One region of the Listeria sp. Marseille-Q6474 genome, then DNA from elsewhere that is predicted to be linked to it. Evidence: riboswitches for the same ligand, from Rfam matches in the RefSeq annotation. Region 1 holds a riboswitch; each other region holds the start of a gene.
The links. A riboswitch is a leader RNA that binds a small molecule or an ion and turns the genes downstream of it on or off. The one in region 1 is predicted to bind S-adenosylmethionine.

Region 1 (3,282 bases):
AAGAAAAAAACCGAACATTCCTCACAAGAAATGTTCGGTTAAGCTTATTTTACGATTAATTTTTTTAAGGCTTCTGCTTTATCCGTTCTTTCCCAAGGTAAATCAAGGTCGCTACGGCCAAAATGACCAAATGCAGCTGTTTGACGATAAATTGGACGACGTAAATCAAGCATATGGATTATCCCAGCTGGGCGTAAGTCAAATAGCTCATTAACGCCATCAATTAGTTCTTGTTCTGAATAGTCACTTGTTCCATATGTGTCAATCGAAATGGAAACTGGATGCGCAACTCCGATGGCATATGCAACTTGTACTTCTACTTTTTTAGCAAGTCCAGCAGCAACGATATTTTTAGCTACGTATCTTGCAGCATAAGCACCCGAACGGTCTACTTTGGTTGGATCTTTACCAGAGAACGCTCCCCCGCCGTGACGCGCATAACCACCGTATGTATCCACGATAATTTTACGGCCAGTAAGTCCAGCATCGCCAAGTGGTCCACCAATAACAAAGCGGCCAGTTGGATTAATAAAGTATTTCGTATTTTCATCTAAGAAAGAAGCATCAATTACTTCTGGGAATAGATGTGTGTGTAAGTCTTTCGCGATTTGTTCTTGTGTGATGTCAGGATGATGTTGCGTTGAAACAACAATTGTATCAATGCGAACAGGTTGATTAAATTCATCATATTCTACGGTTACTTGTGTTTTCGCATCTGGTCGTAAATAATCTAATTTATTCGTTTTGCGTAATTCTGTTAACTTGCGTGCCAAGCCATGTGCCAAAAAGATTGGTAGTGGCATTAACTCTTCTGTTTCATCTGTAGCAAAACCAAACATCAAACCTTGGTCTCCTGCCCCAATTGCTTCAATAGCAGCATCAATTTCGCTGCCACTTCTTGATTCTAGTGCCTCGTCCACACCTTGCGCAATATCTGGTGATTGTTCGTCAATAGCCGTTAAAACAGCACATGTCTCTGCATCAAAACCATATTTTGCTCGAGTATAGCCGATTTCTTTAATAGTATCACGAACGATTTTAGGAATATCTACATAAACAGAAGTAGTAATCTCACCTGCTACTAAAACTAAACCAGTCGTCACAGTAGTCTCACAAGCGACACGTGCGTCCGGATCTTTTGAAATAATTGCATCTAAAATTGCATCAGATATTTGATCTGCAATTTTATCTGGATGTCCATCAGAAACCGATTCCGATGTAAATAGATGACGGTTTTTAGCCAATTTTATTTTCCTCCTTTAGTTCTCTCCAAATACGTCTCATATAAAAAGCCTCTCTCTATTTTGCACGAAACGCGCACGAATAGAGAAAGGCTATAATTATACCTTTGCTCTCATCGTTCAGGAGATATTACTCCTGCAACAGATTAGCACCTTTCACTTATATGTGTAGGTTGCTGGGCTTCAAAGGGTCAGTCCCTCTACCGCTCTGGATAAGAGATAAATTTTAATTCTAAGATAGAATACCATAAACTGAGGCTATATGCAATAAAAATTCGGTTTTGTCTTGATTTCCATTTGCAAAAAACAGTAAAAAAATGCCTTCCTTTATTTTTCGCTTATCATTATTTCCATCCTGTGGTATGATAGATGGATAAAAAAGATGTTTTACTTATCTAAAGGAGATTGTATCTATGAGTTTAATTACGTTATCCTTGATTATTTTTCTTGGGTTTTTAGCCGTTGTATGTTTATTTGATTTTGTTTTTCGTTGGTATTGGTTTAAATATTTCCTAGCAACAATGGGATTAATTGCAAGTGGTGTGGTATTTTTCATCAGTTTTTACGGTGGTGGGATGTCACAAACAGAAATCGCTATTGCTATTTTTATTGGTTCATTTGGTGAATATGTCGTATCACTTATTATTAGCCTAGTTCGCTTTATTTCCAAAAAATCAAAAAAACCTAAACAAAAGAAAAAAGTCAAAACAGCTTAAAAAACTAGCTACGTTAAAAGATGAGAATCTTTAATGTAGCTAGTTTTTTTATGGATAATTTTAAATCTAAAGCAAGTCGAAAGCTTTACGGATAACTTCCGCTGAATGTTCAAAATTAGTTTGTTCTTCTTTGGTTAGTGGTGGTTTTATCGTATCTAGAACCCCATTTGCTCCAATAAGTGCTGGTTGTCCGATATATGTATTTGTTTGTTCTGAAAAAACAGCTAACGGAAATACTTGTTTCGCATCTGTTAAGAGAGCATCAACAATTCCCGCTGTAGCAGTAGCAATTCCAAAACTCGTCCAACCTTTACCCGTTAAAATATTCCAGCCACCGCCGCGTACAGCATCTTTTAAAGCAGGTAAATCAAGCGGTGCCTTCGTTTTATAATCAGTGAAATTGACGCCACCGATTTTCACAGTCGACCACGCAACGAATTGTGATTCACCATGCTCGCCAAGAACGTAACCTTCGATGCTTTTTGGATTAATATGTAAAGCTTCTCCAACCACTCTTCTCATTCTAGCGGTATCAAGCGATGTTCCTGTTCCAAATACACGGGAACGATCAAAACCAGATATTTTTTGAATGAGCATGGTAATAACATCACACGGATTAGTAATATTCACAAAAATCCCTTTAAAACCTGTCGCTAAAATTTTCGGCACAATCTCCGTTACCGAACGACTTGTTTCAACGAGTTCTTCCATACGATCTTCTCGTAGTAGTGTTTCCGGACCAACAGCCATCACAATAATATCTGCATCTGAAAGAGCTTCCCAGTTATTCGCTGTAATGGTTGTATAGGAACGAGTCATCGATGCCATATCGCGTAACTCAAGCGCTTCACTCTCTGCTTTTGCTTCTATTTTATCAATTATAACGATTTCATCACAAATCCCTTGCGTAACAAGAGAAAAAGCCACGTCGCTTCCAACATGACCAGCACCAATTATACCAACTTTGCGTTTCAAAAAATCCCCTCCAAAATTAGTTACTTGAATTTAAAGCGATTAATTCATATTTAATGATGGTTTTATTATTTTCCCATACAAGTTTGCGCGGAATTGCTTCTCCAAGTGTTTCGCCTTCTTTTGTTTTACGAACAGCAATTGGAACATCAATTGGATAAATCCGGTAACCTACTTTTTCCAGTTCAAAGAAATTATCTGAAATTCTTTTTTCATTTCCCTTTGTTACGATCATTGTGTTTACCTCAAGTGGCATACCCAATTTTCTCACCTCCAGTTTCTTTTATAATAGCAGAGATTACCCTGGTTTGACTAGTTTTTATCGTTTAAAATCCGCTCAGCCTGCTTAACAA
Region 2 (3,282 bases), 1.0 Mb from region 1:
ACTTTAATAATATCTTTAATTGAAAATCCGGGAAATTGTAACCGGAAAGGCTCGCCTGTTTTTGGATTAATAGAGGAGGGGCCAGTCGTTCCACTACAACCACCAAATACATTCGTACAAACAAGAAAATATTTGTCTGTATCAATCGTTTTCCCCGGACCAATATAATCATCCCACCAACCAGGGGCGTCATCTTCAAAATGTTTCGCCGCATGTGCCGTCCCAGTGAGCGCATGTTCTAACAAAATACAATTATCGCGTGAGGCAGAAAGTGTCCCATACGTTTCATAGCCAACTAAAACTGGACTTAATGTTTCCCCGTTTTCAAGTAGAAGAGGACTTTTTTGAAATAGTTCTTTTTGCTGTAAGGTCACTTCTCTTCACTTCCTCCTAAATTTGCTCTAGTGCTTTCGTTAAATCTTGAATAATATCATCCGCATTTTCGATTCCGATAGAAAGACGGATGGATTCTGGTTTAACGCCAGCTGTTAATTGTTGTTCTTCGCTTAGTTGTTGATGAGTCGTTGATGCTGGGTGGATTATAAGCGACTTGGCATCACCCACATTTGCTAGATGTGAGAATAACTCCACAGATTCGATAACCTTTTTCCCAGCCGCGTAACCACCCTTAACGCCAAAAGTGAAAATGGAACCGGGTCCTTTTGGTAAATATTTTTGCGCTAAATCGTGGTATTTGTTGTCTTTTAAGCCAGGATAATTAACCCAAGCAACTTTTGGATGGTCATTTAAGAAATTCGCTACTTGTTTCGCATTTTTCACGTGTTGCTCAAGTCGTAAAGATAATGTTTCTAGCCCTAAAATGAGCAAGAAGGCGTTGAACGGGGAAAGTGCGGCACCAGTGTCACGAAGGAGCGAGACACGGAGCTTGGTAATATAGGCCGCTGCACCAACATCATTTGTATAAGACAGCCCGTTATAACTATCATCAGGTACAACGAGTTTTGGAAACTTCCCATTTGCCCAGTTAAATTTACCGGAGTCAATAACAGCGCCACCAATTGCAACCCCGTGACCACCGATAAATTTCGTTGCCGAGTAAACGACAATATCTGCGCCAAAATCAAATGGGCGATTTAAATAAGCGGTCGCAAAAGTATTATCAACAATTAGCGGGACATCCGATGCGTGCGCTATCTCAGCTACTTTTTCAATATCAATAATATTAATATCAGGATTCCCAATCGTTTCAATGAATACGGCTTTCGTATTTTCTTTAATTGCTTTTTCAAAATTTTCAGGTTCGTTAGGGTCTACAAAAGTAACATCAATGCCAAATGTTTTAAATGTATGAGAGAAAAGAGTGTGTGTGCCACCATAAAGCGTTGCTGCTGCGACGATATGATCTCCGGAACCAGCAATATTTAAAATCGAGTAAGTAATAGCGGCCATGCCAGAAGCCGTTGCAACAGCGCCAATGCCACCTTCAAGTAAAGTTAATCGTTCTTCTAAAACAGCTGTAGTCGGATTCATAATTCGTGTATAAATATTTCCAGTTTCCTGTAAACCAAATAAGGCTGCGGCATGTTCTGGGCTATCAAATGTATACGATGTTGTTTGATAAATTGGCACAGCTCTAGAATGCGTATCTCCGTCCGGTGTATGTCCGCCGTGTACTTGAATTGTTTCGAATTTATACTCATTACTCATAAAATCCACTCCTCTTTAATATGTATTTATCAGTAATTTCCATCAAAAAACCTCCCTAGCAGTATATAAGCCGCCAGAGAGGATAGAGTTTCCTAAACTTGGATTTCCGACTTATCTTTCAGAATATACTGCTGGAATTAGCACCGTGAAAATAAATTCCGGTTGCTAAGGCTTCAAAGGGCCAGTCCCTCCACCTTTCGTGATAAGAAAATACTATTAAATTAAGTTATATATTACGCTGGATGAAACAAATTGTCAACTAAGTATTTAAAAAGTCCAAAAATAGCACTTGTGTGTGGAATTTTTGTGACAAAGCTGTTTTTTAGACTAATATTTCATTTTAAAAAGGTTTTAAAATCCATTTTTTAGGCTATTATAGTTAAGACTAATTATATTTCATTAAAAGTGGGGTTAGATTAGCACAAATAAAGGGGAGTTGAAATAAAAATGAAGACATTTACACGTATTCTTGTTTTATTAGCAGGGATTGCGATGATTGTACTTGGAATTTGGTTCTTATTCCATCCGGCTATTTCATTATTAACATCAGCTTTTATGCTTGGTTTCTTATTACTGATTTCTGGTATTTTCCACACATTCTCTTACTTTTCAGACAGAAAATCACAAAATGTTTCTGGTTGGGTACTAGCTGACGGGATTTTATCCATCTTACTAGGTTTCTTGTTATTATTTAATGAATTTGCTGGACCAGAAATAATTGTATTACTTTTTAGCATGTGGGTATTATTCGCTGGTATCATGCGTACTGTTGGTGCATTTACAGCCAAGCAAAACAATATACAAGGTTGGGGTTGGATTTTAACCATTGGTCTTATTGGTATCGTTGTAGGATTTATCGCTCTGTTTAATCCAATTGTTTCTGTGATTGGAGTAATAATTGTTGTAGCAACATTCTTCATCGTTCAAGGTATCGGCGCAATCGCGACATTCTTCTTTATTGGTAAAAATAGTTAATAAAAAAGAAGCTATCTAACTAAGATAGCTTCTTTTCATTATGCATATTTTTACGAAATACTATTAGAAAAAAAGTATTCATTTTACACTCATATGTAAGGTTCGTGATTTTCTTTTAGTTTTTGCTTATGAATCTCGAAATTATTAACACGCCAAGGTTTTGGCGAAAGCGCAATAATTCCATCTTCTTCTAGCTTTCGCAGGTTAGTTGCAACGTAAGCTCGAGCTAAATTTAGATAATTTCCCAAGATTTTTTGGGTGAAATAATAGGGAATCAAACAAGAACCATCCGACTCGATTCTTCCAAATCTCTCCCCACAAGCAATTAATCCCGCTAAAACTTTCTCGCTAGAAGGTAAATTAACGTAACCTTCCCGTTCTAACATAGGTGTAACCATACTTTGCATAAGTGCATTCATTTGCCAAAATACATCTGGTGAGCTTAAGAGTTTATTCAAAACATATTTACGTTCAAATTGATAAACACTAACTTCACTAATAGACGTATAGTTTGCAGGTGATTTGGCTCCTCCAAGTAATGTAAGCGGACCGATAGAATCTTGTTTACCTAAGAAGCTAATAATACTATCTTCTTTACACGTATTTTTACTCATCGAAACGACCCCGTCTTCAATAATA
Region 3 (3,282 bases), on a different contig from region 1:
CGCGGGCTTCATGTTGTAACTGTTGGAGAAAAAGAACTTCATCTAACTACTTCAGAATTTGATATTTTATTTTTACTAGCGAGTGAACCAGGTCGCGTTTTCAGTTCGGAATATATTTTTGAGAAAATTTGGCAGGAGAAAGCACTCGGAGCGAGTAAAACGGTCATGGTCCATATTAGCAACTTGCGTGATAAATTGAGAGATGCTATGGGCGGAGAAAATGTGATTAAGACAATATGGGGAGTAGGGTACAAAATTGAAATCTAGGCTGGAAGTGTTGTTTACGAAAATTAGCCATGTGATGAATGTTTGGCAGGCGACTTTTTTTGCAATAGTGTCTTGGATTTTTGCTTTGATTACTGTCCAAACTATTTATTTGTGGAGTATTTCTATTCGTGATGATTCTTTGTTTTTACGTGAAGTGACGCAATCTATGGTTCAACTTTTTGGGCCGAATAAATATACTCGGATAATGCAGTCGTTTTGGATGTTATCGCTGAAGTTTTTAATTATCTTTTTGATTGCTTGTTTATTCTTTGCATTCTTTTATCGATTGATGCGTCAGCGGATATTAAAAAAACAACTACGAACGATTAATTTTGCTTTAAATGATGAAAAGCCGGTTGATACAGAAAGTTTTGTCCCGGAAATTCAAGAACTTGAGCGAAACATTGAAAATATGCGTGAACGACAAAATAAATTAATGAAAAAGGAAGAACAGGCGCAGCAAGCTAGGAATGACTTGATTACGAATGTCTCACATGATTTGCGGACGCCTTTAACGTCGATTTTAGGATATTTAAGTTATATTCATGAGGATCGTTATCGTGATGAGATTGAGCTGCGTTATTATACGGAACTTGTTTACGGAAAAGCGCGTCATCTGCATAAACTGATTGATGATTTATTCTCTTATACTAGGCTTGATAGTGTTGATTACCAATTGAAAAAAGACGAACTAGACATCATTGAATTACTCAGACAATTAGTAGCAGAATATGACGGACGAGCTGCAGAACGAAATATGCAGATAATCGAACATTTTGATGCTAATAAACTCATTATTGGTGGCGATGGTAACCAAATTATGCGTTTGTTTGAGAATTTATTTTCCAATGCGCTTAGATACGGAGAAGGAAATAAACAAATTGATGTAAGCGCGAAAAAAGAAGATCATATGGCTGTTGTGCGGGTCACTAATTACGGTGAAGAGATTCCAACCGTTGATTTGCCTTATTTATTTGAACGTTTTTATAAAGTAGATAAAAACCGGACAACAACGGGGACTGGTTTAGGCCTTGCAATTGCTAAGTCTATCGTTGAAAAACACGGCGGAATTGTTACCGCAGAAAGCAAACATCGCAAAACAAGTTTTATCGTCAAATTGCCTCTCATTTAATCTTTAAAAATTCTTAAATGTTTCTTTCCTTGTGATTTATGTTCTTTCAGTAGAATATAAATCACGGAGGAGAGAAAAATGAAAAAACATATTGTTTTAATTGTTGTTGCTTGTATCACAGTCATTGCGGTATTTATGTACATAATTCAAGTCAATAGTAGCGAACTTAAATATCAAAATAGAGCTCAGATTAAAATAGCCTCTCAGTTAGCTAGCCAGGAACATTCGGGAGAAAATAGTATTATTAGTGAAGTAAATTACAAATAGATGCGTATAAATAAAAAAGTTATTGACAAAGTGTGACGGAAAAGGTAATATGAAAAAACAAGAAACGTCACTATAGTCACAAATGAAGTGATATAATAATATGTAGAAATCTTATCCAGAGTGGTGGAGGGAAATGCCCTGTGAAACCCAGCAACCTAAACAATAATTCATTATGTGTTTAAGGTGCTAAGTCATGCAGAACAACGATTTGTTCTGAAAGATGAGAAGGAAGTTAGCCCATTTGAAAAAATGCTGCCTTTCTGCTCATTAGCAGGAAGGCTTTTTTGTATATCAGAATGTAGAAAAGGTGATAGAGATGATTACGTTACAGAACGTCGTAAAAGAATATACGTCTAGAAATAACAAAGTTCTCGCAGTCGACCATGTCGATTTAGAAATTGAACAAGGTGAGATTTTCGGAGTAGTTGGTTATTCAGGCGCTGGTAAAAGTACACTAATCCGAATGTTCAATGGATTAGAACTACCAACAGAAGGGTCTGTTGAAGTAGATAACCTACTAATTAGCCAAATTCGTGGTAGTAAATTAAGAAAAGCGCGCCAACAAATCGGAATGATATTTCAACATTTTAATTTATTATGGTCTAGAACTGTTGCAGAAAATATCGCGTTTCCATTAGAAATTGCTGGTGTTCGCGGTGAGAAAAGACGTTTTCGGGTCAATGAACTAATCCGACTCGTTGGCTTAGAAGGAAAAGAAAACGCCTATCCAGCTGAACTAAGTGGTGGGCAAAAACAGCGCGTAGGTATTGCAAGAGCTCTCGCGAATAATCCTAAAGTATTGCTTTGTGATGAAGCTACATCCGCACTAGATCCACAAACAACTGATGAAGTTTTAGAATTACTGCTAGACATAAATAAACGCCTCAACCTAACTATCATCGTTATCACCCACGAAATGCATGTTATCCGGAAAATCTGTAATCGCGTGGCAGTCATGGAAAACGGGAAAGTTGCTGAACTCGGTGACGTACTAGATGTTTTCCGCCATCCTAAAGAAAAAGTAACGCAGCGCTTCGTCCGCCAAGTAACTGATTCAGACGAAACGGAAGAACTAATCCATCTATTACTCGATAATTACGCAGAAGGTAAAATCGTTAAACTACTCTTCATGAGTGAAAATGCAACTCAGCCAGTTATCTCTCAAGTAGCAAAAGAAAATGATGTTATGCTAAATGTCCTTCATGGGAACTTAACTCAAACGCAAAACGGTGCATACGGAACATTGTATGTCCAAGTTCTAGGCACTGAAGAAGCGATAGATGCCAGTCTAACACAGCTACGTCAACTTAAAGTAGAAACGGAAGTGTTAGAACGATGACGAAATTACAAGAGTTATTTCCAAATGTTGATTTTCAAATGATGTGGGTTGCCACACAAGAAACGCTATATATGACACTTACTTCATTATTTGCAGTTTTTTTACTAGGAATCGTGCTAGGATTATTACTATTTTTAACCAATAATAAAAAACATGCCGGAGCGCGCATTTTATACTGGATCACAGCAATCCTTGTTAATGTGTTCCGTTCCATTCCTTTTATTATTTTAATCGTGTTACTTTTACCGATGACAAAATCGTTAGTCGGGACTGTAAT

Region 2: another riboswitch for S-adenosylmethionine. It lies ahead of OC533_RS05335 (O-acetylhomoserine aminocarboxypropyltransferase/cysteine synthase family protein); the one in region 1 lies ahead of metK (methionine adenosyltransferase).
Region 3: another riboswitch for S-adenosylmethionine. It lies ahead of OC533_RS10705 (methionine ABC transporter ATP-binding protein); the one in region 1 lies ahead of metK (methionine adenosyltransferase).

The regions. Positions count from the first base shown of each region.
Region 1 is NZ_CAMPPS010000001.1:18,523-21,804, reverse strand. It holds gene metK (methionine adenosyltransferase) at 45-1,244, opposite strand; SAM riboswitch class I at 1,352-1,460, opposite strand; gene OC533_RS00150 (hypothetical protein) at 1,655-1,957, shown strand; gene OC533_RS00145 (L-lactate dehydrogenase) at 2,024-2,932, opposite strand; gene OC533_RS00140 (DUF2584 domain-containing protein) at 2,949-3,191, opposite strand; gene ytkD (RNA deprotection pyrophosphohydrolase) at 3,242-3,282, opposite strand, start outside.
Region 2 is NZ_CAMPPS010000001.1:1,051,886-1,055,167, reverse strand. It holds gene metX (homoserine O-acetyltransferase) at 1-374, opposite strand, end outside; gene OC533_RS05335 (O-acetylhomoserine aminocarboxypropyltransferase/cysteine synthase family protein) at 391-1,668, opposite strand; SAM riboswitch class I at 1,777-1,877, opposite strand; gene OC533_RS05330 (HdeD family acid-resistance protein) at 2,116-2,643, shown strand; gene OC533_RS05325 (Crp/Fnr family transcriptional regulator) at 2,733-3,282, opposite strand, start outside.
Region 3 is NZ_CAMPPS010000002.1:11,950-15,231, forward strand. It holds gene cesR (response regulator CesR) at 1-267, shown strand, start outside; gene cesK (histidine kinase CesK) at 257-1,399, shown strand; gene OC533_RS10700 (hypothetical protein) at 1,478-1,666, shown strand; SAM riboswitch class I at 1,775-1,893, shown strand; gene OC533_RS10705 (methionine ABC transporter ATP-binding protein) at 1,983-3,005, shown strand; gene OC533_RS10710 (methionine ABC transporter permease) at 3,002-3,282, shown strand, end outside.